Regions from separate parts of the Cellulomonas sp. KRMCY2 genome, predicted to be linked through region 3. Evidence: predicted binding sites of a transcription regulator. Region 3 holds the regulator's gene; each other region holds the start of a gene.

What was found. Region 3 encodes LexA, which represses DNA repair genes until DNA is damaged. Its sites were predicted from a motif close to TCGAACANNTGTTCGA; they were not measured.
Region 1: K415_RS22465 (HNH endonuclease signature motif containing protein) is a predicted target of LexA. The motif match lies at 5,251-5,266, and genes of this name have one in related genera.
Region 2: K415_RS0107075 (replicative DNA helicase) is a predicted target of LexA. The motif match lies at 5,440-5,455, and genes of this name have one in related genera.

Annotation. Positions count from the first base shown of each region.
Region 1 covers NZ_JAGF01000001.1:799,042-806,612, forward strand. The annotation lists gene K415_RS0103950 (DNA polymerase III subunit delta') at 8-1,144, opposite strand; gene tmk (dTMP kinase) at 1,141-1,791, opposite strand; gene K415_RS0103960 (Gfo/Idh/MocA family protein) at 1,885-2,898, opposite strand; gene K415_RS0103965 (PfkB family carbohydrate kinase) at 2,940-4,073, shown strand; gene K415_RS0103970 (IS1595 family transposase) at 4,285-5,223, shown strand; gene K415_RS22465 (HNH endonuclease signature motif containing protein) at 5,334-7,124, shown strand; gene K415_RS0103980 (NUDIX domain-containing protein) at 7,121-7,571, shown strand, end outside.
Region 2 covers NZ_JAGF01000001.1:1,457,268-1,464,838, reverse strand. The annotation lists gene K415_RS0107100 (hypothetical protein) at 1-438, shown strand, start outside; gene K415_RS0107095 (hypothetical protein) at 517-831, shown strand; gene K415_RS0107090 (hypothetical protein) at 890-1,180, opposite strand; gene K415_RS0107085 (PhzF family phenazine biosynthesis protein) at 1,322-2,158, shown strand; gene K415_RS0107080 (hypothetical protein) at 2,205-2,702, opposite strand; gene K415_RS0107075 (replicative DNA helicase) at 2,751-5,408, opposite strand; gene K415_RS0107070 (MATE family efflux transporter) at 5,711-7,066, shown strand; gene rplI (50S ribosomal protein L9) at 7,170-7,571, opposite strand, start outside.
Region 3 covers NZ_JAGF01000001.1:4,183,076-4,190,646, reverse strand. The annotation lists gene dapF (diaminopimelate epimerase) at 1-250, shown strand, start outside; gene K415_RS0119700 (class I SAM-dependent methyltransferase) at 311-961, opposite strand; gene hflX (GTPase HflX) at 1,111-2,598, shown strand; gene K415_RS0119690 (ATP-dependent DNA helicase) at 2,630-4,810, shown strand; gene K415_RS0119685 (L-lactate dehydrogenase) at 4,927-5,916, shown strand; gene lexA (transcriptional repressor LexA) at 5,977-6,687, opposite strand; gene K415_RS0119675 (LysM peptidoglycan-binding domain-containing protein) at 7,047-7,454, shown strand.

The DNA of each region.
Region 1 (7,571 bases), 3.4 Mb from region 3:
CCGAGCCTCAGCCCTGCGGCCGCAGGGCGACAGTCATGGCCTCGATCGCCAGCAGGGGCGCGACGTTGCCGGCCAGCCGCGTGCGGGCCTCACCGATCGCGTCCATCCGGCGGATGGTCTGCTCGGGCGAGCTGTCGGCCGCCAGCCGGCGCACGTCGTCCTCCTGGGCTGCGTTGACCAGGTCCACCTCGGCACCGAGCTGCACGACGAGCACGTCGCGGTACAGCGAGAGCAGGTCCAGCAGCGAGCGGTCGAGCACATCGCGCTGGGCACGGGTCGCGCGCCGCTTCTGGTCGTCCTCGAGCTGGCGGACCTGCGCCCGCAGGCTCGGCGGCAGCGTCTGGCCGGCCTCGGCGCCCAGGGTGTGCAGCAGCGCCGCCTTCTCGGCGGCGTCACGGTCCTCGGTCGCCGCCTTGGACTCGGCCGACGCGACCTCGACCAGGTCGCCTGCGGCCAGCACGGCGTCGCCGACGCCCCGGATCGTGGCAGCCAGGTGCAGCGTCCGAGCCCGCCGCTCGCGCGCCTGCGGGTCGCGTGCCAGACGGCGTGCCAGGCCGATGTGGCTCTGGGCGGCCCGGGCGGCGATGTCGGCCACCTCGGGGTCCGCACCGTCCCGCGAGACGAGCAGCGCCGCGACGTCGGCCACCGGCGGGATGCGCAGCGCGACGCCGCGGCACCGTGAGCGGATCGTCACGACGACGTCCTGCGGGCTCGGTGCGCACAGCAGCCAGACGGTGCGGGGCGGCGGCTCCTCGATGGCCTTGAGCAGCACGTTCGAGGTGCGCTCCACCATCCGGTCGGCATCCTCGAGCACGATCACGCGCCATCGGCCCTGGGAGGGCGAGCGCTGGGCGAGGCCGATCAGGTCGCGCACCTCCTCGATGCTGATCGTGACCTTCTCGGTCGCGATGACCGTCACGTCGGCATGGGTGCCGGCGAGCACGGTCGAGCACGCCTGGCAGTGTCCGCACCCGCCCTGCTCGCACTGCAGCGCGGCGGCGAACGCCCGGGCGGCGTTGGAGCGGCCGGAGCCGGGCGGGCCGGTGATCAGCCACGCGTGGGTCATCGCCCCGACGTCCTGCGTCGCGGCCCGGAGCACGTTCACGGCGGCGGCCTGCCCGACGACGTCGTCCCAGACGCTCATGCGGTGCCCCCTGCGGTCCCAGAGATGTCGAGGAGCTCGGCGACGCGTCCGCGGATCGCCGCCTGGAGGTCCTCGGCGGTCCCTGATGCGTCCAGCACGAGCCACCGCGGACCGCCCGTCGCTGCGCGGTCGAGGAAGGCCTGCCGGGTCCTGGCGTGGAAGTCGGAGCCGGCCCGCTCGAGACGATCCGGCGCGCCGGTCAGGCGGGTCAGGCCGACGGACGGGTCCAGGTCGAGCAGCACCGTCAGCTGCGGCAGCAAACCCTCGGTCGCCCACAACGAGAGCCGCTCGACCTCGTCGGCACCCAGGTCCCGGCCGTTGCCCTGGTAGGCCACGGAGGAGTCGAGGTAGCGATCGGTGAGCACGACGGCGCCCCGCGCCAGGGCCGGCCGGACCACGGTGTCGACGTGGTGCGCCCGGTCGGTCGCGTAGAGCAGGGCCTCGGTGCGCGCGCTCACGTGGTCGCCGTGCAGGACGGCGTCGCGCAGCGCGGAACCGAGGACGGTGCCGCCCGGCTCGCGGGTCGTGACGACCTCCCGGCCACCGGCCGAGAGCCACTGGGCCAGCAGCCGCAGCTGGGTCGACTTGCCGACGCCGTCGCCACCCTCGAAGGAGATGAAGACACCTGGCTGGCTCGACTCGGTCACGGCGTCAGGCTAGCCGGGCCGGGCGACACGTGGTCGCCGCGGTGGTCGGGCGCCGGCGACACGTGGTCGCCGTGGTGGTCCGGCGTCGGGCGCCTACCGCTGCTCGCCGGGGTAGACCACCCCGGCCTGCCGACGGACCTCGTCCATCGTGCGCATGACCTCGAGGGTGTTGTCCAAGGACATCCGCGGGCTCTCGGTCGCGCCCTCGGCGACCCGCCGGGCGACCTCGGCCGCCTGGTACTGGAAGCCGCCGTCGATCTCGCGGTCGTAGCCCCACCACGAGCCGTCGTCGCGGATCACGGTGAACGTCGTCGGCCGGTAGAAGTCGGACGCGACCTCGATCCGGCCCTCGGTCCCGCCGATCACCGCGGTGGTGGACGTGTGCGACCACAGGGTGGTGTGCAGCGACGCCTGGACGCGCTCGCCGTAGCCCAGCACCATGCTGATCTGCCCGTCGACACCCGTCGGCGTCAGGGAGCCGGTCGCGTGCACGGTGTCCGGGACGCCCAGCAGGTCGTGCGCGAACGAGACCGGGTAGACGCCCAGGTCGAGCAGCGCACCGCCGGCCAGCTCGGGGTTGTGCAGACGGTGCGTGGCCGGCAGGTGCCCGAAGGACTGGCCGTGGTCCGCGATGAGGCTGACGACCTCGCCGATCTCGCCCCGTTCGATGACGGACCGCAGGGCCAGGACGTGCGGCAGGAAGCGCGTCCACATGGCCTCCATGACGAAGACCCCGGCCGCGCGGGCAGCGTCGACGACCTCCTGGGCCTCGGCGGCGTTGCGCGCGAAGGACTTCTCGACCAGCACGTGCTTGCCGGCCGCGATCGCCAGCAGGGCGTGCGCGCGGTGCTCGGAGTGCGGAGAGGCCACGTAGACGGCGTCGACCTGCGGGTCGGCGACCAGGGCCTCGTACCCGACATGGACCGTCGGGATGCCGTGGTGCCCGGCGAAGTGCTCCGCGCGGTCGCGGCTGCGGGAGCCGACGGCGACGAGCTGTGCCCGGGTGTGGTGGTTGACGGCCTCGGCGAAGGTGGCCGCGATGCCACCTGGACCGAGGATGCCCCAACGGATCGACGGGGCGGTGCGCGGGTCCTCGGCGTAGGTCATGAGGTTCACCGTAGCGCCGGCCGCCCGCCTAGGCTCGCCGCATGCCCGACGTCGTCCCGGCACGTCACCCTGGCCTGCTGCTCGCCTGCGGACTGACCACGCTGGACGTCGTCCAGACGGTCGAGCACGTGCCGTCGGCGGACGAGAAGGTCGTCGCGACCGGGCTGTCGGTCGGTGCCGGCGGACCGGCGGCCAACGCCGCGGTCACCTGCGTCGCGCTGGGGACACCCGCCCGGCTGGTGACCCGGATCGGCGGCGGTGCGCTCGGGCGTGCCGTGGCCGCCGACCTGCTCGAGCACGGGGTCGAGGTCGCGGACCGCGCGGGCGCCTCGGCAGTGCCGGCGGTGTCGACGGTGCTGGTGACACGGGCCACGGGCCAGCGGGCGGTCGTGTCGGTCAATGCGACGCTCGGTGCTGGGGCTGGGGCTGGGGCTGGGGCTGGGGTTGGGGCTGGTGCTGGGGCTGGGGCTGGGCTGTCCGGGGCGGAGCTCGAGCGTCTGCTGGACGACGTCGGCGTGGTGCTCGTGGACGGGCACAACCTTGACCTCGCGGTAGCGGTCGCCTCGGCCGCGCGTGACCGCGGCGTACCCGTCGTGCTCGACGGCGGGTCGTGGAAGCCAGGACTCGAGCAGCTGCTCCGCGTCGTGAACATGGCCGTGCTCTCCGCGGACTTCCGGGTGCCGGGCGGTGGGGTGCCGGGCGGTGCGGTGGCTGACGGCGCGCCCGGCGGCGCGGCGGCTGACGGCGGCGTGCGCGCGCTCGATCCCGTGGGCGCCCTCGATCGTGCTGACGCGCTCGCGACGCTGCTCGCCGTGGCCGACGCGGGTCCGTCGTTCGTGGCCCGGTCGCAGGGTGGCGGACCGATCCAGGCCCTGCGAGCGGGCTCGATCGAGACCATCGCGGTCCCGGCGGTGCGGGTGGCGGACACTCTCGGCGCGGGTGACGTCCTGCACGGTGCGTTGTGCGCGTGGGTCGCTGTGCACGGTGTCGGGGCTGTGGATGGCGGTGCGGGTGGCGGTGGGCGGGGCCTGCCGGATCCCGCTCCATGGTGGCCGACGGCCCTGGCGTTCGCGGCCGAGGTGGCGTCGGCGTCGTGCGCGGCGCCCGGTGCGCGCGGTTGGCTGGCCGATCGCGCCCGGGTAGGCGCACTGCGGAGCCTGCTCACCGGGGTCTGACCGCGCATCACCCGGGGCCGCTCGACGCCCCGGGCCGTTCGACACCCCTGGCCGTTCGACGCCCGGGGCCGGAGTGGCGCGATTCCGACGCCGGGTCGGTGCGACGTTCGCCCCCCGCCCCCCGATGTCGGACCCCTCCCCTACTGTGTACATACGTATTGGGTATCTGCTTGAGTCCAGTAGATTCTGGGGTATGGACGAGCGGATTCCGGTGGCAGGGGTGGACTACCCGCGCACCCATCAGCAGTTGGTGGCGTGGTTCTCCACGGAGGCGGACTGCCTGGCGTACCTGGCCCGGTTGCGCTGGCCGGGCGGGTTCGTGTGTCCGGGGTGCGGGTCGGACCGGGCGTGGCGCACCGCCCGGCGGGGGATGTGGATGTGCTCGGGGTGCGGGCGTCAGACGTCGGTCACGGCGGGCACGATCTTCCACCGGTCCCACACACCGTTGACGACGTGGTTCGCGGCGATCTGGTTCGTCTGCGCGTCGAAGAACGGGGTCTCGGCCAGCACGTTGCAGCAGGTCCTGGGGTTCGGGTCCTATGAGACCGCCTGGGCGTGGATGCACAAGCTGCGCCGGGCGATGGTCCGCCCCGAGCGTGAGCTGCTGGCCGGGGTCGTCGAGCTGGACGAGACGATGGTCGGTGGGCGCGCGAAGAAGGCGTCGAGCGTGGTGATCACCAAGGTCCCGGTGATGGTCGCGGTCGAGACCCCCGGGGGCCGCAAGATCGGCCGGATCCGTCTGGCCAGGGCCGATGCACGCAACTCCAACCAGCTCGTGGACTTCGCCCACCGGGTGATAGCCCCCGGCGCGCACATCCGCACCGACGGCGCCCGCAACCTGCGCCAGCTCGGCGAGCAGGGCTTCACCCACGAGTACCGGGTCCTGATCTCCTCGGTCGAGCCGGCCCACGAGTACCTGCCCGGGGTCCACCTGGTTGCCTCGCTGCTCAAACGCTGGGTCGCCGGGACCCTGCACCACGGGATCTCCAAGCGCCAGCTGGACTACTACCTCGACGAGTTCACCTTCCGGTTCAACCGTCGCTCCTCACGCTCACGCGGCCTGCTGTTCTACCGCCTGCTCCAACAAGCCGTCGCCACCGACCCCCACCCCCTGACTAGCCTCATCGGCGGCACCGAAAACAGCGTCTGACCTGCACACTTGACTCAAGCAGATACCCAATACATATGTTCGAATCGTCCCCCTCGGGACCCGCTCGGCCGCCGGGCGGTGGTGCGGTTCTGAGAGCTGCACCCACCGCGGTGGCGGCGTCGGCCGCGGACTCGTCGGCCGCGGAGTCGTCGGCAGTCGGCCCGGACGGACCGAGCCCCCTCGAGGCAACGCTCGGCAGGCTCGTGCAGCTCTTCCTGGCGGGTCGAGAGGCGGCGGACCGGCGGCCGATCGGGGACAGCTCCGGCCGCGTGCTCGCGGACTCCTCCGATCGGGTGTCGGACAGCCCGGCGGGTCATCCTGCTGGCCGCAGCTCCGGAGGCCCGGCCGATCCGGCGACCGATCAACCGTCCGATCACCCTGGCGCACCGACCGGCCCGGACCCGCGCGCTGTCGGCCCCGGCGCTGTCGGCCCGCGCACTGTCGGCCCGCGCACTGTCGGCCCGCGCGCTGTCGGCCCGCGCGCTGTCGGCCCCGGCGCTGTCGGCCCGCGCACTGTCGGCCCGCGCACTGTCGGCCCGGGCGGCTGGGCCCACACCCACCCGCTGGCCGCGCACCTCGAAGGTCAGGAGCCGGGCGTCGAGCTGGCCGCGCTGGTCGCATCCCTCGACTCCGCAGACATCGACGATGCGGCGCTTCTTGAGGCTGTCGCAGCCTGGGAGCGGGTCATGTCGTGGGCCGCTGCCCGCCAGGCCCACGTCGTCGCCGAGCTACGCCGCCGACGCGAGGCCCAGCGATGCGACGGCTTTCTCGGCGACGAGCTCTCAGCCCGGCTCGGCACCACCCGCGCGATCGGCGAGAGCAAGGTCGGCCTCGCCATCGCCCTCGAACGGCTGCCGGGCGTGGCCGGCGCGCTCGTCCGTGGCGACCTCGACGTCCGCAAGGCCGTCGTGGTCACCGAGGAGGTCATGCACCTGCCGGACGACGTGGCCGCGACCGCCACCGACGCGGTCCTTCCCGACGCGCAGGGGTTGACCGCGCCGCAGCTGCGGGCCAGGCTCCGCAGGTTGGAGATCAGTCGCGACCCCGAAGGCGCACACGACCGCCATGAGCGCGCCAGGGCAGATCGCTACGTCAGCATCAGTCCCACGCAGGACGCCATGGCCTGGCTCACCGCTCTGCTGCCCGCACCGGATGCGGTGGCCGTCTACACGACGCTCACCGCACTGGCAGATGCCGCCGACCCGGCGGACGACCGGTCCATGGGCGCCCGCCGGGCCGACGCGCTGGTCGATCTCGCGACGCGGCACCTCGATGCGGGCATCGGCCCGGACGGTCCCCTGCCGATGCGCCATCGCCGCTACCCGCACCTGGACATCACGGCCTCGGCCGCCTCCTTGCTCGGACTGGACAACGAGCCGGCGGAGCTGGCCGGCTACGGTCCGATCCCCGCCCCGATGGCTCGCGCGATCGCCGACCGCGCGACGTGGCGCCCGTTGCTCATCGATGCGCGGTCCGGCGAGCCGATCGCCCATGCGACGCGGACCTACCGGCCGAGCGCCGAGCTCACCGGCGCGATCCTCGATCGCGACCGGGAGTGCACCTTCCCCGGGTGTCGCGTCGTCGCGGTCCGCTGCGACCTGGACCACATCGAACCGTTCGACACCGCCCGACCAGCCGGCGACCAGACCACGGCCGACAACCTCCATCCCCTGTGCCGACATCACCACCTGGTCAAGACCCACGGCGGATGGGCAGTGGCGCGCGACCCGGCAATCGGCATCACCACGTGGCAGTCGCCGACGGGGCATCGCTACCTGCGCGACCCTGCGCGATGCGGTTCACGCGCGACCGAGCTGACCGCTCTCGAGGGACTGAGCCCGTCAAGGCCGACCGGGCCGACCGGGGTCGTCGGACCTGCCGGGCCTACCGTGTCGCCGTGACCCCGGAACTCTCACTACCCGACCGCTCGCTGCTCGTCGCCGCGTCCTACGTCATCCTGAGGCGCGGGAACGAGGTGCTGCTCCACCTCCGCCGAGGTACCGGCTACCTCGACGACCACTGGGCGACCCTGGCCGGGCACGTCGATCCTGGCGAGTCCGCCGCCGAGGCGGCCTCCCGCGAGGCGATGGAAGAGGCGGGGGTGAGGGTCGACCAGCTGGACCTGCATCCGCTGACCACGCTGCACCGCTTCGAGGTGGGCGGCCCGCAACGAGAGCAGCGCGCGGACTTCTTCTTCGAGGTGCGCGACTGGTCGGGCGACCCGCACATCGTTGAACCGGAGAAGTGCGCCGACATGCGGTGGTTCCGGCTGGACGCGCTGCCCCACCCCGTCGTCCCGCACGAGCTCGAGATCCTCAATCGCCTCGAGCGCCCCGGGCACCCCGGCG
Region 2 (7,571 bases), 2.7 Mb from region 3:
TGGGAGACCAGCCTCGAGGTGTCGGGCTCCGGCGTGGTGGACACCCAGCGCTTCCAGCTGGACAACACGCTCAACGCGGCCTCGGTGGACCCGGCCAACGCCGCGCACCTGGCCTTCGACCCGGGCCAGCTCGCCCAGCAGGGCTGCGGGAAGTTCACGCAGGGCATGACGATCCACGGCACGTACGACGCGCGGGACGCGTGGTTCGACTCGTGGAGCTTCTCGCTCCTGCCGTTCCCGCTCCCGGTCGGGTCGCTGACGACGTCGGTGCTCCCGAACACCTCGGAGGCACCGGTCGGATCGACCTGGACGCTGGACACCAGTGGCCTGCAGCCGTGCGGCTACGTCCTGCGGCTGTCGTCGTCCGACCGGGCGGTCGTGAACTCCGCCTGGACGGGCCGCAGCGTTCCCGTCGACATCGGGTTCTGCATCGAGTAGTCCGTCCGTCGTCGCAGGTCCCCGCAGCCGGCCCGGCTGCGGGGACCTGCGGCCTGATCGACATCGAGGAGGAGACCCATGGCACGACGGAGGTACGTACCGTCCGGCCGCGACGTCACCTGGGGCCTGCTCCTGCTGGTCGTGGGCCGGGCGCTGCAGGACGGCTTCTGGCACGCGGCCCTCGAGGCGCCGGGCCGCCCGGGTGGCGGCTGGCTCGTCGCGCAGACCTGGATCGGGGACATCGTCTCGCTCGTCGGCCTCGTCCTGCTGGTGACCGTCGTCTTCTCCGTGGCGGCCACCGCAGACCGGGCAGCCGAGTCAGCCGCGGCGGACGAGTCAGCCGCGGCGGACGAGTCGGGATCGGCAGGCGACATCCGCGCCCCAGGTCGGTGACGTCCGCCAGATCGTCGTCGCCGTGGTTCCGGCGGCGCTCGCCAGGTCGGACAGCGGCTCAGGCGGCGTGCCTGCCGACCTCCTCCGAGAACAGCGGACGGAGGGCGGCGATCACGTCGAGCCGGTCGACACCCTTCACGGACGCAACGAGCGCGATGCAGGCATGGGCAAGGGTCATCGCCCCGAAGGCCACCTGGTTGACCTCGTCGTCCGTCCCGCCGACGAGGCTCTCGAGCTGCGCCAGGGCCAGCGGGACGGCCCGGACCGACGCGGCATGGTCCTGCGGGTCGAGTGCCGTGAGGGCGTCGAGCAGCACGCGTGCCACGGCGTGCTGCTGCTCCTGAGTCACAAATCGACCATACGGTACGCCTCGGCGGCGGGGAACGGCCCCGCCGTCGCGTCACCCGGTCGGGTGACCCTTGCGGACGACCCGTCCGTCATGGCCGTGGCACTGGTTCGCGCAGCGGCTCTCGATGCGTACGGTGGCCCGATGAGGAGCCGCCCGTTCGCCCAGGTCGACGTGTTCTCGGCCACGCCCTACCGGGGCAACCCGGTCGCCGTCGTCCTGGACGCCGACGGGATCACGGACGAGGCGATGGCCGCGTTCGCCCGCTGGACCAACCTGTCCGAGACGACGTTCGTGCTCCCCGCGACCGACCCGGCCGCCGACTACCGCCTGCGGATCTTCACGCCGGGCGGCGAGCTGCCGTTCGCCGGACACCCGACCCTCGGCAGCGCGCACGCCTGGCTCGAGCACGGCGGCGAGCCGCGCAGCGATGCCGGACCCGTCCAGGAGTGCGGGATCGGGCTGGTCCCGCTGCGACGGGACGCCGGGCGTCTGGCGTTCGCCGCACCTCCGCTGCGCCGCTCCGGTCCGGTCGAGCCCGAGGTCCGTGACCAGGTGGTGCGCAGCCTGCGCGTGCCCGACGACGCGATCGTGCGGTGCGAGTGGATCGACAACGGTCCGGCCTGGATCGGCGTCGTGCTGCCGGACGCCCGCACGGTGCTCGACCTGCGTCCCGACTTCGTCGCCATGGGCGACCTCGACGTCGGCGTCCTCGGGGCCTGGGGCGACGGGCACGATGCCGACGTGGAGGTGCGCGGGTTCGTGCCCGGCATGGGGATCCCGGAGGACCCGGTCACCGGGAGCCTCAACGCCGGTCTGGCCAGGTGGCTGATCCCCGCCGGGGTGCTCCCGACCCGCTACACCGTGGCCCAGGGTGCCGCGCTGGGCAGAGCCGGTCGCGTGCACGTCGAGCAGGTCGGCGACGACATCTGGGTCGGCGGCGACGCCGTGACCTGCATCAGCGGGACCGTCACGCTCTGAGCGTCGGGACCGGTCGCGTCGGGACCGGTCGCGCTGGGATCGATCATCAGCCCCGTCGCGTCGAGGCGGCCAGGTCCCGGTCCACCGCCGCGGTCATCCGCGCGGCGACCTGGAAGCAGGCATTCGTGAGCTCCGCGAGGTCGAACGCGTGCGGCCCGAGGTGCGCGACCACCCGCTCCGGTGGCTCATGGGTGACGAAGAACTCGAGGCGGGGACCCGGGTCCTCGGCGTAGCGCCGACCTCGTCGCGACTCGTACTCGCCGAAGTGCTCCAGCGCGTCCCACGCGTTCTGCGCTCCGTCGAACCGGCGGGTGAACTCCTCGAGGTGGCCGATCTCCGGATGCTGCAGCGGGAGACGCTCGATCCCCCACTCGGCGGCCCGGAGCAGGTTCCGCAGATCCATCAGGGCGTGGGCGGCCTCGACCTCGGCGCGCAGGCGACCGTCGGCACCGGTCGGGAACTCGCGAGCGCGGGTCGTGGAGTGCACGCAGCAGAGAGCCCAGAAGAGGATCGCCTGCTGCGGGTCGGACGTGCGAAGCGCCATGCGCCGAGGATGCCATGCGTCGGGCAGTCATGGCGCCCCGAGGCCGTGCTACATCCCCGCAGGCGCCATGTCGACGAACCGCGCATAGGTGCCCTGGAAGGCCACCACGATGGTGTCCGTCGGGCCGTTACGGTGCTTGGCCACGATCAGGTCGGCCTCGCCGGCGCGCGGTGACTCGCGCTCGTAGGCGTCCTCGCGGTGCAGCAGGATCACGATGTCGGCATCCTGCTCGATGCTGTTGTGGACGGCGATGCCGTTGGCCACGAAGTTGTGGTGCCCGACGACCGTCGCGTCGAACACCTCCTGCTCGCCCAGCGGCTCGATCGCCACGACGCGGTCCCAGAGCAGGTCGTTGACCGCCATGATCTCGAGCTCCTCCGAGCTCAGGAGCTCGGCGATCCGACCGAGGCGTTCGCGGGACGGCGCGTGCTTCCGCTGCGAGCTGCCGCAGAACTGCGTCCCCATGGCCGCGGCGAACGCGCGGTGGCTCATGCCCTGGTCGACGAGGACCTTGCGCACGTCCTCCCAGACGCCGAGCGGGACCGTGTCGACGTTGGTGTTGGCCTGGGTGTCCCGGATGATCTCGAGGAGCCTCGCTGCCTGCACACCGCGCGCGCCGTGGACGCCGATCTCCTGGAGGAAGCGCCGCTGGTCGTCCACCCCGGACAGGTCGAGGGTGTAGCCGGTCCGGTACCCGGGCTTGGTCACCGAGCGGATCCGGGTCGAGATGCCGAACCGGAGCAGCAGCCGCGAGACGTCGTCGACCAGACGGCGCGAGGTCGACGCGTAGTAGACCCGGCCGCCACGCTGGTTGGCGTTGACCGTCACCGAGCCGTCGGTGGCCCACAGGTGCCGCAGGAAGAGCGAGATCTGCGCCTTGGGCAGGTGGAACACCGACGTCGGGACGAACTTCTCGTGGCTCCGACGACCGAAGAGCTCCATGCCGTCGAGCCACTCCGCCACCGGGTTCCGCTTGCCGTGGGTGAGGTGGTACGGCGCCGGGAGTCGCATCGTGGCGCAGCGGGCAGCGGGGTACTCGTCCCGGACGGCGGTGATGCCGAAGTCGGTCGCCGCATCGGCGACGGCCGAGAGGTTCGCCTCGTCGATCGACGCATACCGCAGGGGCTGCCGCCGGACGAACGATCCGTCCCCGAGCAGGTGAGCGAGCAGCACGACGCGGCGGGCGCTCCACTCCGACAGCTGTTCCGGACCGGGGACGTGGCGAGGGACCGCGACGCGGGAACCGACCTCGAGCTCGCCGAGCGGCGACCAGCCCTCGTACGTGAGGAACGGGTGGTTCGCCGTGGCGCTGATCTCCTTGCCGGAGGCGAGCCGCAGCCGGAACGTCTCCTTGACCCCGGTGCTGAACACGTGCGTCAGGTGCCGCCGCACGTACCGCAGGGACGAGTCGAGGGCCCACACGGGAACGTCCGTCGCGCCGGCGGCGTGCAGCTCGCCCATCGTGGTCTCGGCGCCGGTGTCGGCGCGCAGCACCTTGGTGTCCGCAGTGAGGCACCCCGACTCGCGAAGGTCGCTCATCTGCGGGCGCTTGTCGGTGCGCTGCTCGGCGCCACGGTTGAGCTGGGAGATCGCGATCACCGGGACCTCGAGCTCCTTGGCGAGCAGCTTGAGGGCACGCGAGAACTCGCTGACCTCCTGCTGGCGGGACTCGACGCGCTTGCCCGAGGTCATCAGCTGCAGGTAGTCGATGACGACGAGCTTGAGGTTGTGGCGCTGCTTGAGCCGGCGGCACTTGGCCCGGATCTCCATCAGGGACATGTTCGGCGAGTCGTCGATGAACAGCGGCGCCTCGGACAGCCGGCCCATGGTCGAGGCGAGCTTGGTCCAGTCGTCGTCGCGCATGGTGCCCTTGCGCATGTTCTGCAGCGGGACGCGCGCCTCGGCGGCGAGCATGCGCATCGTGATCTCGTTGCGGCTCATCTCGAGCGAGAAGAGCACCGAGGCCATGCCGTGCTTGATCGACGCCGACCGCAGGATGTCGATGCCCAGGGTCGACTTGCCCAGGGCCGGCCGAGCGGCCAGGACGATCATCTGGCCGGGGTGCAGACCGTTGGTCAGCTTGTCGAGCTCGAGGAAGCCGGTCGGGACGCCGACCATGCCCTCGCCGCGGTGACCTGCGGCCTCGATCTCCTCCATGGTCCCGTTGATGATGTCGCCGAGCGGGAGGTAGTCCTCGCTGGTGCGCTGCTCGGTGACCGCGTAGACCTCGGCCTGGGCGTTGTTGACGATGTCGTCGACGTCGCCACCGTCGGTCGCGTAGCCGAGCTGGACGATCCGGGTGCCGGCCTCGACCAGTCGGCGCAGCACGGCGCGTTCGCGCACGATGCGGGCGTAGTAGCCGGCGTTGGCGGCCGTCGGGACCATCGAGATGAGCGTGTGCAGATAGGGCGCGCCGCCGATCCGGCCGATCTCACCGCGCTTGGTCAGCTCACCGGCGACCGTGACGGCGTCGGCGGGCTCACCGCGGCCGTACAGGTCGAGGATCGCGTCGAAGACCATCTCGTGGGCCGGCCGGTAGAAGTCCATGCCCTTGAGCTGCTCGACCACGTCGGCGATGGCGTCCTTGGACAGCATCATCCCGCCGAGGACGCTCTGCTCGGCCGGGATGTCCTGCGGCGGGGTCCGGTCGAAGCCCGCATCCGGTCGCCTCGTGCCCAACCCCTGCTCGAGCTCGTCGATGCTCACGATCACCCTTCACCAGCGCGCTTCGAACGCGTCGTACTGACGTTCTATCGCGCACCGCTGACATCGCCACTGATGCCCTCGACCACGAACTTCGTCCTACCTCACGCGAGGCTAGAGCGGTTCGGCTCCCGGACCCAACAAAGGGACATTGGCCCTGTGGGCAACCTGGGGACGACGCTGTGGACCGCGCCGAGGGCGTCTGTGCACAGGGCGGGGACAACGCTGTGGATACCGTTGTGGGAGCCGTGGGAACACGCGCTGACCACCACGTACGCCGTGCACCCGCTGTGGACAGGAATTCGTTGGCAATCCGTTCACCTGATGGACACCCGATCCCACCTGATGTCTCGCGCCTCGACCGCCAGATCCGGTCACTCGCGGCGCCCGCGCTCGGCGCGCTCGTCGCCGAGCCCCTGTTCATCCTGGTCGACTCCGCCGTGGTGGGGCAGCTCGGTACGCCCGAGCTGGCCGGCCTCGCGCTGGCGAGCACCGTCCTGACCACCGTCGTCGGGCTGTGCGTCTTCCTGGCCTACGCCACGACGGCAAGCGTCGCCCGCACGATCGGAGCCGGGGACCGGCGTCGGGCGCTGCGGCTCGGCATCGACGGGCTCTGGCTCGCGCTCGGTCTCGGCGCGCTGCTCGGCGCCGCGCTCTGGCTGTCGGCACCGGGCGTCGTCGCTGCGCTCGGTGCACCGCCCGACGTCGCCCCGCACGCCGTGGCCTACCTGCGGTGGTCCGCCCCCGGCCTGCCGGGCATGCTCACGGTCCTCGCTGCGACCGGTGTGCTGCGAGGCATGCTCGACACCCGCACGCCGCTGTGGGTCGCCGCCGCAGGCGCCCTGGTCAATGCGGCACTCTCGGTCGTGCTCGTGCTGGGTCTCGGCATGGGCGTCGCCGGCTCCGGGTCCGGTACCGCAGTCACCCAGCTGGCCATGGCGGCGACGCTGGCGGCCGTCGTCGTGCGCGGGGCCCGCGCCCTGGAGCTGCCGCTGCGGCCCTCGGCGTCGGGCGTCCTGACCGGTCTGCGCACGGGCGCTCCGCTGCTCGTCCGCACGACGTCGCTGCGGCTGGCGATCCTCCTGGCGGCGTGGGTCGCCACCGGGCTCGGCACCGTGACGCTCGCCGGGCACCAGGTCGTCATGGCGCTGTGGGGCCTCGCGGCCTTCGCCCTCGACGCGCTGGCGATCGCCGCCCAGGCCATGGTCGGCCAGGCCCTCGGCAGTGGTGACGTCCCGGCTGCCAGGGCGGTGCTGCGGCGGACCCTGCAGTGGGGCGTCGGCGCCGGTGTCGTCCTCGGCGTGACGCTCGCGGCCTCCGGCTGGTGGGTCGCACAGCTGTTCAGCGACGATCCCGACGTGCGGCGCGCGGTGGCCACCACCCTGCTCGTCATCGCGGCGACCGTGCCGATGGCCGGCTGGGTCTTCGTGCTCGACGGCGTCCTGATCGGCGCCGGGGACGGTCGGTACCTCGCCGTCGTCGGCCTGGTCACGCTGGCGGTCTACGCCCCGGCCGCCCTCGCGGTCCGTGCCGTGGCCGACGACGGCGTCTCGGGTCTCGTCTGGTCCTGGGTCGCCTTCGCGGGCGTCTTCATGCTCGCCCGCGCCGTGACGACCGGGTTGCGCGCGCGCGGGACCGCATGGCTGGTCACCGGCGCCTGACGGCCACCGTCACGAGACCGTCACCGGGGTGAGTTCCAGAGGGGGACAGCAACGAGGCCCGGCCCCCGAGCGGGGCCGGGCCTCGTGCACTGCTGGTGGAGGCTCAGGCCTCCGGGACGACCCGCACGTCGATCCGCGCGGAGACGTCGTCGTGCAGCCGGAGCTGCACCTGGAAGTCACCGAGCGACTTGATCGGCTGACCGACCTCGATCTTGCGCTTGTCGATCGACGGGCCACCGGCGGCCGCGACGGCCTCGGCGATGTCCGTCGTGGTGATCGCGCCGAACAGCCGACCGGACACGCCGGCCTTGGCCGTCACGATGACCGGCTTGGACTGCAGCGAGTCGCGGATCGCCTTCGCGTCGTCGAGCCCGGCGACCTCGCGCTTCTTGCGCGCGTTGCGGATGCCGGCGATCTGCTTCTCGGCGCCCTTGGACCACCCGGTCGCCAGGCCACGCGGCAGGAGGAAGTTCCGGGCGTACCCGTCCTTCACCTCGACCACGTC
Region 3 (7,571 bases):
GGTCGTCGGGCAGGTGCGGATGCGGGTGCACGAGCGCGGGGTGGGCGAGACCATGTCCTGCGGGACGGGTGCGTGTGCCGCCGCGCTCGCGGTGCGGACCTGGGCAGGTGCCGGTGCGCCGGACACCTGGACCGTGCAGGTCCCCGGCGGCATGGTCCGCGTCCGTGTCCTGGACGGCGGGCACGTGGAGCTCGCCGGCCCCGCCGTGCTGGTCGCGGACGTGGTTGTCGACCTCGATGCCCTGAGCTGACCCGACTCGACCCGACTCGACCTCGGCGGCACGGCGGACGTGGCCGGGGCGGCGGCGGGCTCAGGCCGGGCTGACCCGCAGGACGCGGAAGCCCTTGGCGCTGGCGACCCGCTCGGTCGGCAGCCCCAGCTCCGTGACGATCCAGCGCTGCAGGGAGTCGGCGCCCAGGTTGCGCTGGACGACCAGGTGGGCCTGGCCCTCGGGCGTGAGGCGGCGGAGCCACCGTCCGAGCATCCCGTGCAGCACCTCCTTGCCCACCCGGATCGGCGGGTTGGACCACACGGCCGCGAAGAGCACGTCGTCCGGTACGTCGTCCGGACCGACCGCGACGACGTTCTCGAGCCCCAGGTCCCGGATGGTGTGCCGGAGCAGGTCGAGCGCGCGCGTGTTGACGTCCACCGCCCAGACGGTCGCACCCGGCGCCAGGAGGGCCAGGGTCACGGCGATCGGGCCCCAGCCGCAGCCGAGGTCGAGCAGGTTCCCCGCGGGCGGCGGTGCCGGGACCGAGCGCAGGAGCACCTGGGTGCCGAGATCGACCCGGCCGGGGGAGAAGATGCCCGAAGCCGTCTGCACGGTCAGGTCGCGGCCTGCGAGGTGCACGTCGAGCGTGCGGCGCTCGGCGGCGGAGGCGGGCTCCGCCGAGAAGTAGTGGTCGCCGTCCGACGGCGCGCTGTCGGCCGGGGCGCTGTCGGCGTCAGGACCGGGGGGCATGCTGGGCACGGTCGGCACTGTACCGAGCGTCGGGCCACCGTCCGGCACCGTCGCGCACCGTCGGGCACCTGTCGGCACCCGCCGGCGCCGGTATTCGTTCGCGGGCGCACCGCGTGCGTGCAAGGCTTGTCACCTGACGAGAGGTACTGATGACCCTGCCTGAACCGCAGCCCCACGACGCCCGTGACCTTGCCGACGCCGTCGTCGCCCGCGTGCTGGCCCGTGCCGGGACCGTCCTGGATGCCGGCGAGACGCGCCGCAGCGACACGGACGGCGACCAGATGGAGCGCGAGGACCGCGCGGCGCTGCGCCGTGTCCGCGGTCTGTCGACCGAGCTCAGCGATGTCACCGAGGTCGAGTACCGGCAGCTCCGGCTGGAGAAGGTCGTGCTCGCAGGCATCTGGAGCTCGGGCACGGTCGCCGATGCCGAGGTCTCGCTGCGCGAGCTCGCGGCCCTCGCGGAGACGGCCGGCTCGGAGGTGCTCGACGGCATCCTGCAGCGCAGGTCGACCCCGGACCCCGCGACCTTCCTCGGCTCGGGCAAGGCCACCGAGCTGGCCGAGGTGGTCGCCGCCACCGGGGCCGACACCGTCATCGTGGACGCCGACCTCGCTCCGTCGCAGCGCCGCAGCCTCGAGGACATCGTCAAGGTCAAGGTCATCGACCGGACGGCGTTGATCCTGGACATCTTCGCCCAGCACGCGAAGTCGCGGGAGGGCAAGGCGCAGGTCGAGCTCGCTCAGCTGGTGTACCTCCTGCCGCGGCTGCGTGGCTGGGGCGAGTCGATGTCGCGGCAGGCCGGTGGTCGGGTCGCGGCGGGTGCCGGCATCGGGTCGCGTGGTCCCGGCGAGACCAAGATCGAGCTGGACCGGCGACGGATCCGGACCCGGGTCGCCAAGCTCAAGCGGGAGATCGCGGCCATGGAGCCGTCGCGGGCGACCCAGCGGTCGTCGCGCAAGCGCCACAACGTGCCGTCCGTCGCGATCGCCGGCTACACCAACGCCGGCAAGTCGAGCCTGCTCAACCGCCTCACCGGAGCCGGCGTCCTGGTCGAGAACTCCCTGTTCGCGACGCTCGACCCGACGGTGCGGCGTGCCCGGACACCCGACGGTCGCCAGTACACGCTCGCCGACACGGTCGGCTTCGTCCGCTCCCTGCCGACCCAGCTCGTCGAGGCCTTCCGGTCGACGCTCGAAGAGGTCGGCGATGCCGACCTCGTGCTGCACGTCGTCGACGTCTCGCACCCCGACCCCGAGGGGCAGGTCGCGGCGGTCCGCGCGGTCCTCGCCGAGATCGAGGGCGCCCGCGAGATCCCCGAGCTCGTCGTGCTCAACAAGGCCGACGTCGCCGATCCCGACGTGGTGGCACGGATGCGTCGGCGCGAGCCGCACTCGATCGTCGTCTCCGCCTACACCGGGGAGGGGTTCGCCGAGCTGCAGGAGATGATCTCCGCCGAGCTGCCGCGTCCCCGTGTCTCGGTCGACGTCCTCGTGCCGTACGACCGGGGTGACCTCGTCAGCCGTACCCACTCCGAGGGTGAGATCGACGTCGAGGAGCACACCGAGCACGGCACGCTGCTCCGCGCGCGGGTGGATGCGGACCTCGCGGCCGAGCTCAGGACGGCATCGGTCGGCTGACCGGGAGGACGCGGCGACGTTCTAGGCTTCCGTGGTGACTCCGCCGACCGATCCGCCAGTCCCGGGGCCCGTCCCGGGCCCGACGTCGACGGTCGGCGAGCTGCTCGATCGGGCCGTCACCACGCTCGGCGGTCGGCGCCGTGACGGGCAGCACGCGATGGCACAGGCAGTCGCCGACGCGATCGACGCCCGCGAGCACCTGCTCGTCCAGGCCGGCACCGGTACCGGCAAGTCGCTGGCGTACCTCGTCCCAGCCGTGCGGCACGCCGTCCTGGCCGACGAACGCGTCGTGATCTCCACCGCGACCCTCGCGCTCCAGCGGCAAGTCATGACCCGCGACCTTCCGCTCGTCGCGGCCGCGGTCGCGCCGCAGCTCCCGCGTGCACCGCAGATCGCCCTGCTCAAGGGCTGGCACAACTACCTGTGCGCGCACAAGGTCGCCGGTGGCTACCCGCCCGACGAGCCGGTCACGCTCTTCGAGGCGCTCGGTGAGGGACCGGGTGCGTCCGACCACCCGTCGGCGGTGGGCGGCGACGGGTCGGCGGCCGACGGCGGTCCGGGGGACGGGTCCGGTCCCGGCGCGCTCGGACGTCAGGTGCTGCGGCTGCGCGAGTGGGCGGCCGAGACGACGACGGGCGACCGTGACGACCTGGTGCCCGGGGTGCCGGACCGTGCGTGGCGGCAGGTCTCGGTCCGGTCGATGGAGTGTCTCGGGCCCCGCTGCCCGGTGCTGGCCGACTGCTTCCCCGAGCACGCCAGGGCTCGTGCTCGTGAGGCCGACGTCGTGGTGACCAACCATGCGATGCTCGGGATCGCGGCGAGCGGGTCACCTGGGGTCCTGCCGGAGCACGAGGTGCTCGTGGTCGACGAGGCCCACGAGCTCGCCGATCGTGTGACGGCGCAGGCGACGGTCGAGCTGTCGGTCGCGACCGTCGAGCATGCCGGACGGTTGGCCCGTCGCCACGGGGGTGTGCCGACCACCGATCTGGACAGCGCGGCGCAGGCGCTCGGCCAGGTGCTCGCAGAGCTCCCGGAGGGTCGGTTCCGCAGCGGCCTGCCACCGGCCGTGGTGACCGCCGTGGCGGCCGTGCGGGATGCCGCGCGGGGCTTGATGACGGCGCTCAAGCCGGAGGCGACCCAGAGCGCACCGGTCGCGGAGGGCGGTCTGAAGATGGCCGTCTCGGCGGTCCTCATCCTGTTCGAGATCGGCGAGCGGATGACCGGCGACGCTGCGGCGACCGGACGGGACGTGATCTGGTGCGCGCGCGGCGACGAGGGCTGGGGACGGTCCGGGGCCTCGAGGCTGCACGCCGCACCGCTCGCGGTCGCGGGGCTCGTCAGGACCCACCTGTTCACCGGCCGCACCGCAGTCCTGACCTCGGCGACCCTTGCCCTCGGCGGCAGCTTCACGCCACTGGCCCGGGCCGTCGGTCTCGATCCCGAGCTGGCGCGCCGCGACGACGCGGACACCCCCGCGACCACCGCCAGGGCAGCCGCGGACCCGGACCCCGCGGCGCCGCGGCCCTGGCGGGGGATCGACGTCGGCAGCCCGTTCGACTACCCGCACAGCGCGATCCTCTACATCGCCCGCCACCTCCCGGCACCGGGGCGCGAGCCGACGACCGAGGCCCAGCTCGACGAGATCGCCGAGCTCGTCACCGCGGCGGGCGGGGCGACGCTCGGCCTGTTCTCCTCGAGACGGGCGGCGCTCGCGGCCGCGGAGGCGATGCGGACCCGGCTGGACGTGCCCGTCCTGTGTCAGGGTGACGACCAGCTGCCGACGCTGGTGCGCCAGTTCATCGCCGACGAGGCGACCTGCCTGTTCGGGACGCTGTCGCTCTGGCAGGGTGTCGACGTCCCTGGCCCCACCTGCCGCCTCGTCCTGATCGACCGGATCCCGTTCCCGCGGCCCGACGACCCGGTCCGCTCTGCGCGCACCGAGGCCGTCGAGGCGAGCGGCGGGAACGGCTTCATGACGGTCTCCGCGGCGCATGCGGCCCTCCTGCTCGCCCAGGGCTCGGGTCGGCTGATCCGGACCGACACCGACCGCGGCGTCGTCGCCGTCCTCGACCCTCGCCTGGCCACCGCCCGCTACGGGACGTTCCTGATCCGGACGATGCCGCCGTTCTGGCAGACCACCGATCCTGCGGTCGCCCGCGCCGCGCTGCAGCGGCTCGCCCACCAGGCCGATCCCGCCCCCGCGGACCGCTAGCGCGACCGAGCCGGTCGCGGCTTAGGGTTGGCTACATCGGGTGCGCGGACGAAGGGGATGGCAACGTGGTGGACACGGCGGCACGTTCGGGACGGCGCAACAGCGAGACCGATGGCATGGGCCTCGATGCGACCCCGGCGGGGCGGCGGACGACCAAGCTGGCGATCGTGGGAGCGGGCAGCGTCGGAGCCACCCTCGCCTACGCGGCCCTGATGCGAGGAGCGGCCCGCAGCGTCGCGCTCTACGACATCGACAAGGCCAAGGTCGAGGCGGAGGCGCTCGACATCGGCCATGGGATCCAGTTCATGCCGATGGCCGACGTCGTCGGATCGGACGACATGGCCGTCTGCGCCGGGGCCGATGTCGTGGTCGTGACGGCCGGCGCCAAGCAGCGCCCGGGCCAGAGCAGGCTCGAGCTGGCCGAGGCCACGATCGGCCTGGTGCGCAAGATCCTGCCCGGTCTGGTCGATGTGGCCCCGGATGCGGTCTACCTCATGGTCACCAACCCGGTCGACATCGTCACCTACGCGGCGCTCAAGATCTCCGGGCTCCCGCCGAACCAGCTGTTCGGCTCGGGGACGGTGCTGGACTCCTCGCGGCTGCGGTACCTGCTCGCGCAGCACACCGGCGTCGCGGTGCAGAACATCCACGCCTACATCGCCGGTGAGCACGGCGACTCCGAGATCCCGCTCTGGAGCTCGGCCGCGATCGGCTCGGTGCCGCTGATGGACTGGCCGGGCGTCCCGGGACCGGATGGCGTGATGGTGGGCCGCCTCGATGCGGCGGACCGTGAGCGGATCGCCGACGAGGTCGTGCAGTCCGCCTACCGGATCATCGCGGGCAAGGGGGCGACCAACTACGCGGTCGCCCTCGCCGGGTCCCGCATCATCGAGGCGATCCTCGGTGACGAACGGCGGATCCTGCCGGTCTCGTCCCTGCTCGAGGGCTACCGGGGCATCTCTGACGTGTGCCTCTCGGTCCCGTCGATCGTCGGCAGGCACGGCGTCGGAGCGCGACTCGAGGTCAGCATGTCCGACCAGGAGCTGGCCGGCCTGCACCGGTCGGCCGACGCCCTGCGTGCGGTGGCCAGGCAGTTCGGCCTCTAGCGTCGCCGCTTCGGGCTCGGGCGTCGCAGGGTCACCGCGGGCGGTGGTGGTACGCAGCCGTCACAGGCTCCGCAGCACACTGACGACCCGGCCCAGGACGATGGCGTCGTCACCCGGGATGGGTGCGTAGGCCGCGTTCTGCGGCATCAGCCAGACGTGTCCGTCGGCGCGCCGGAGCGTCTTGACCGTCGCCTCGCCGTCGATCATCGCGACGACGATCTCGCCGTTCTCCGCGACCGGCTGGCGCCGCACGACGACCCAGTCGTGGTCGCAGATCGCAGCCTCGATCATCGAGTCGCCGACGACCCGGAGGAGGAAGAGGTCACCGTCCCCGACGAGCTGACGGGGTAGCGGGAAGACGTCCTCGACGACCTGCTCGGCCAGGATCGGGCCACCGGCGGCGATCCGGCCCACCACCGGGACGTACGACGGGGTCGGGATCGAGTCGCCCTCGGCGAGGTGCTCCTGCCCGTAGCTGCGCCCGTGCACGTCCATCCGGCCGATGGGTCGGGAGTCGTCAGGGTGCACGACCTCGATCGCCCGGGGTCGGTTCGGGTCCCGCCGCAGGTAGCCCTTGCGCTCGAGTGCGGTCAGCTGGTGCTTGACCGAGGACGGGCTGGTCAGGCCGACAGCCACGCCGATCTCGCGCATGCTCGGTGGGTAGCCCCTGCGCTCGACGCTGGCCCGGATGGTCTCCAGGACGAGCCGCTGACGGGCTGTCAGGCCGTCGCCGCCGACAGGCGTGTCGGGCAGTGCGTGGACCGTGGCCAGCCCGTCGTCCGATCCCGACGGTGGGTTGGTGTTCGCTGCCACGGCGGCCTCCTGGTCTCGAAACCTCGACGGGCTGATGCTCTCGACGGACTGCTCCTGCGGCCGGCCGCGCACCCGACGCCAGGCGATGTCAGAGGTGCGTGGTGGTCTGTTCCTCGTGCCCCACCATAGGGGCCGCGATCCATCGGATCAAACACCTGTTCGAGCGTGTCTCGACAGATGTCGGCCGTTGGTGGTAGACATCGTACAGACGTTCGACGAACATGCGTTCGACGTACGGGTGTTCGACCGGTTCGCAGTTCCGCAGTTCCGCAGCACTGCGGCTCCGTCGCACAGGAGCCCGAGGTGAGGAGACGACGATGAGCACGATGGCCTGGGACGTCCAGCCCCGCTTCGGCGCTGAGGTCCGCACGATGCGTCCGGTCCGTCCGCTGACCGCGTCGCCCAGCGCCGTCGGCGACTCCGGCCGGGCCGCGTCCGGCCTGCGGCTCACGCGTCGTGGCCGGCTCACGGTCGTGCTCCTGGCCCTCGGTCTCGCCCTGGTGGCGGGGCTGTCTGCGGAGAGCGCCATGGCTGACGGCCCGGGCGAGGCGCTGCAGGTCGTGACGCACACCGTCGCGGCAGGGGAGACCTTGTGGGAGGTGGCCGGCTCGGTGGCGGGGCCCGGACAGGACCGTCGCGACGTCGTCGACGAGCTCATCGACCTCAACGGCCTGGCGGACAGCGGCCTGCAGGCGGGCCAGCAGATCCTGGTCCCGGTCGGCTGACGGCGACGCCCCCGCGGCTGCAGCCGGGCACGGACCGTTTCTTGCACCCGTCTGAGCACACCCGTACGGTGAACCGCAGACAGCCCGCGACCGTCGGTCGCAGCGGAGGTGGAGGTT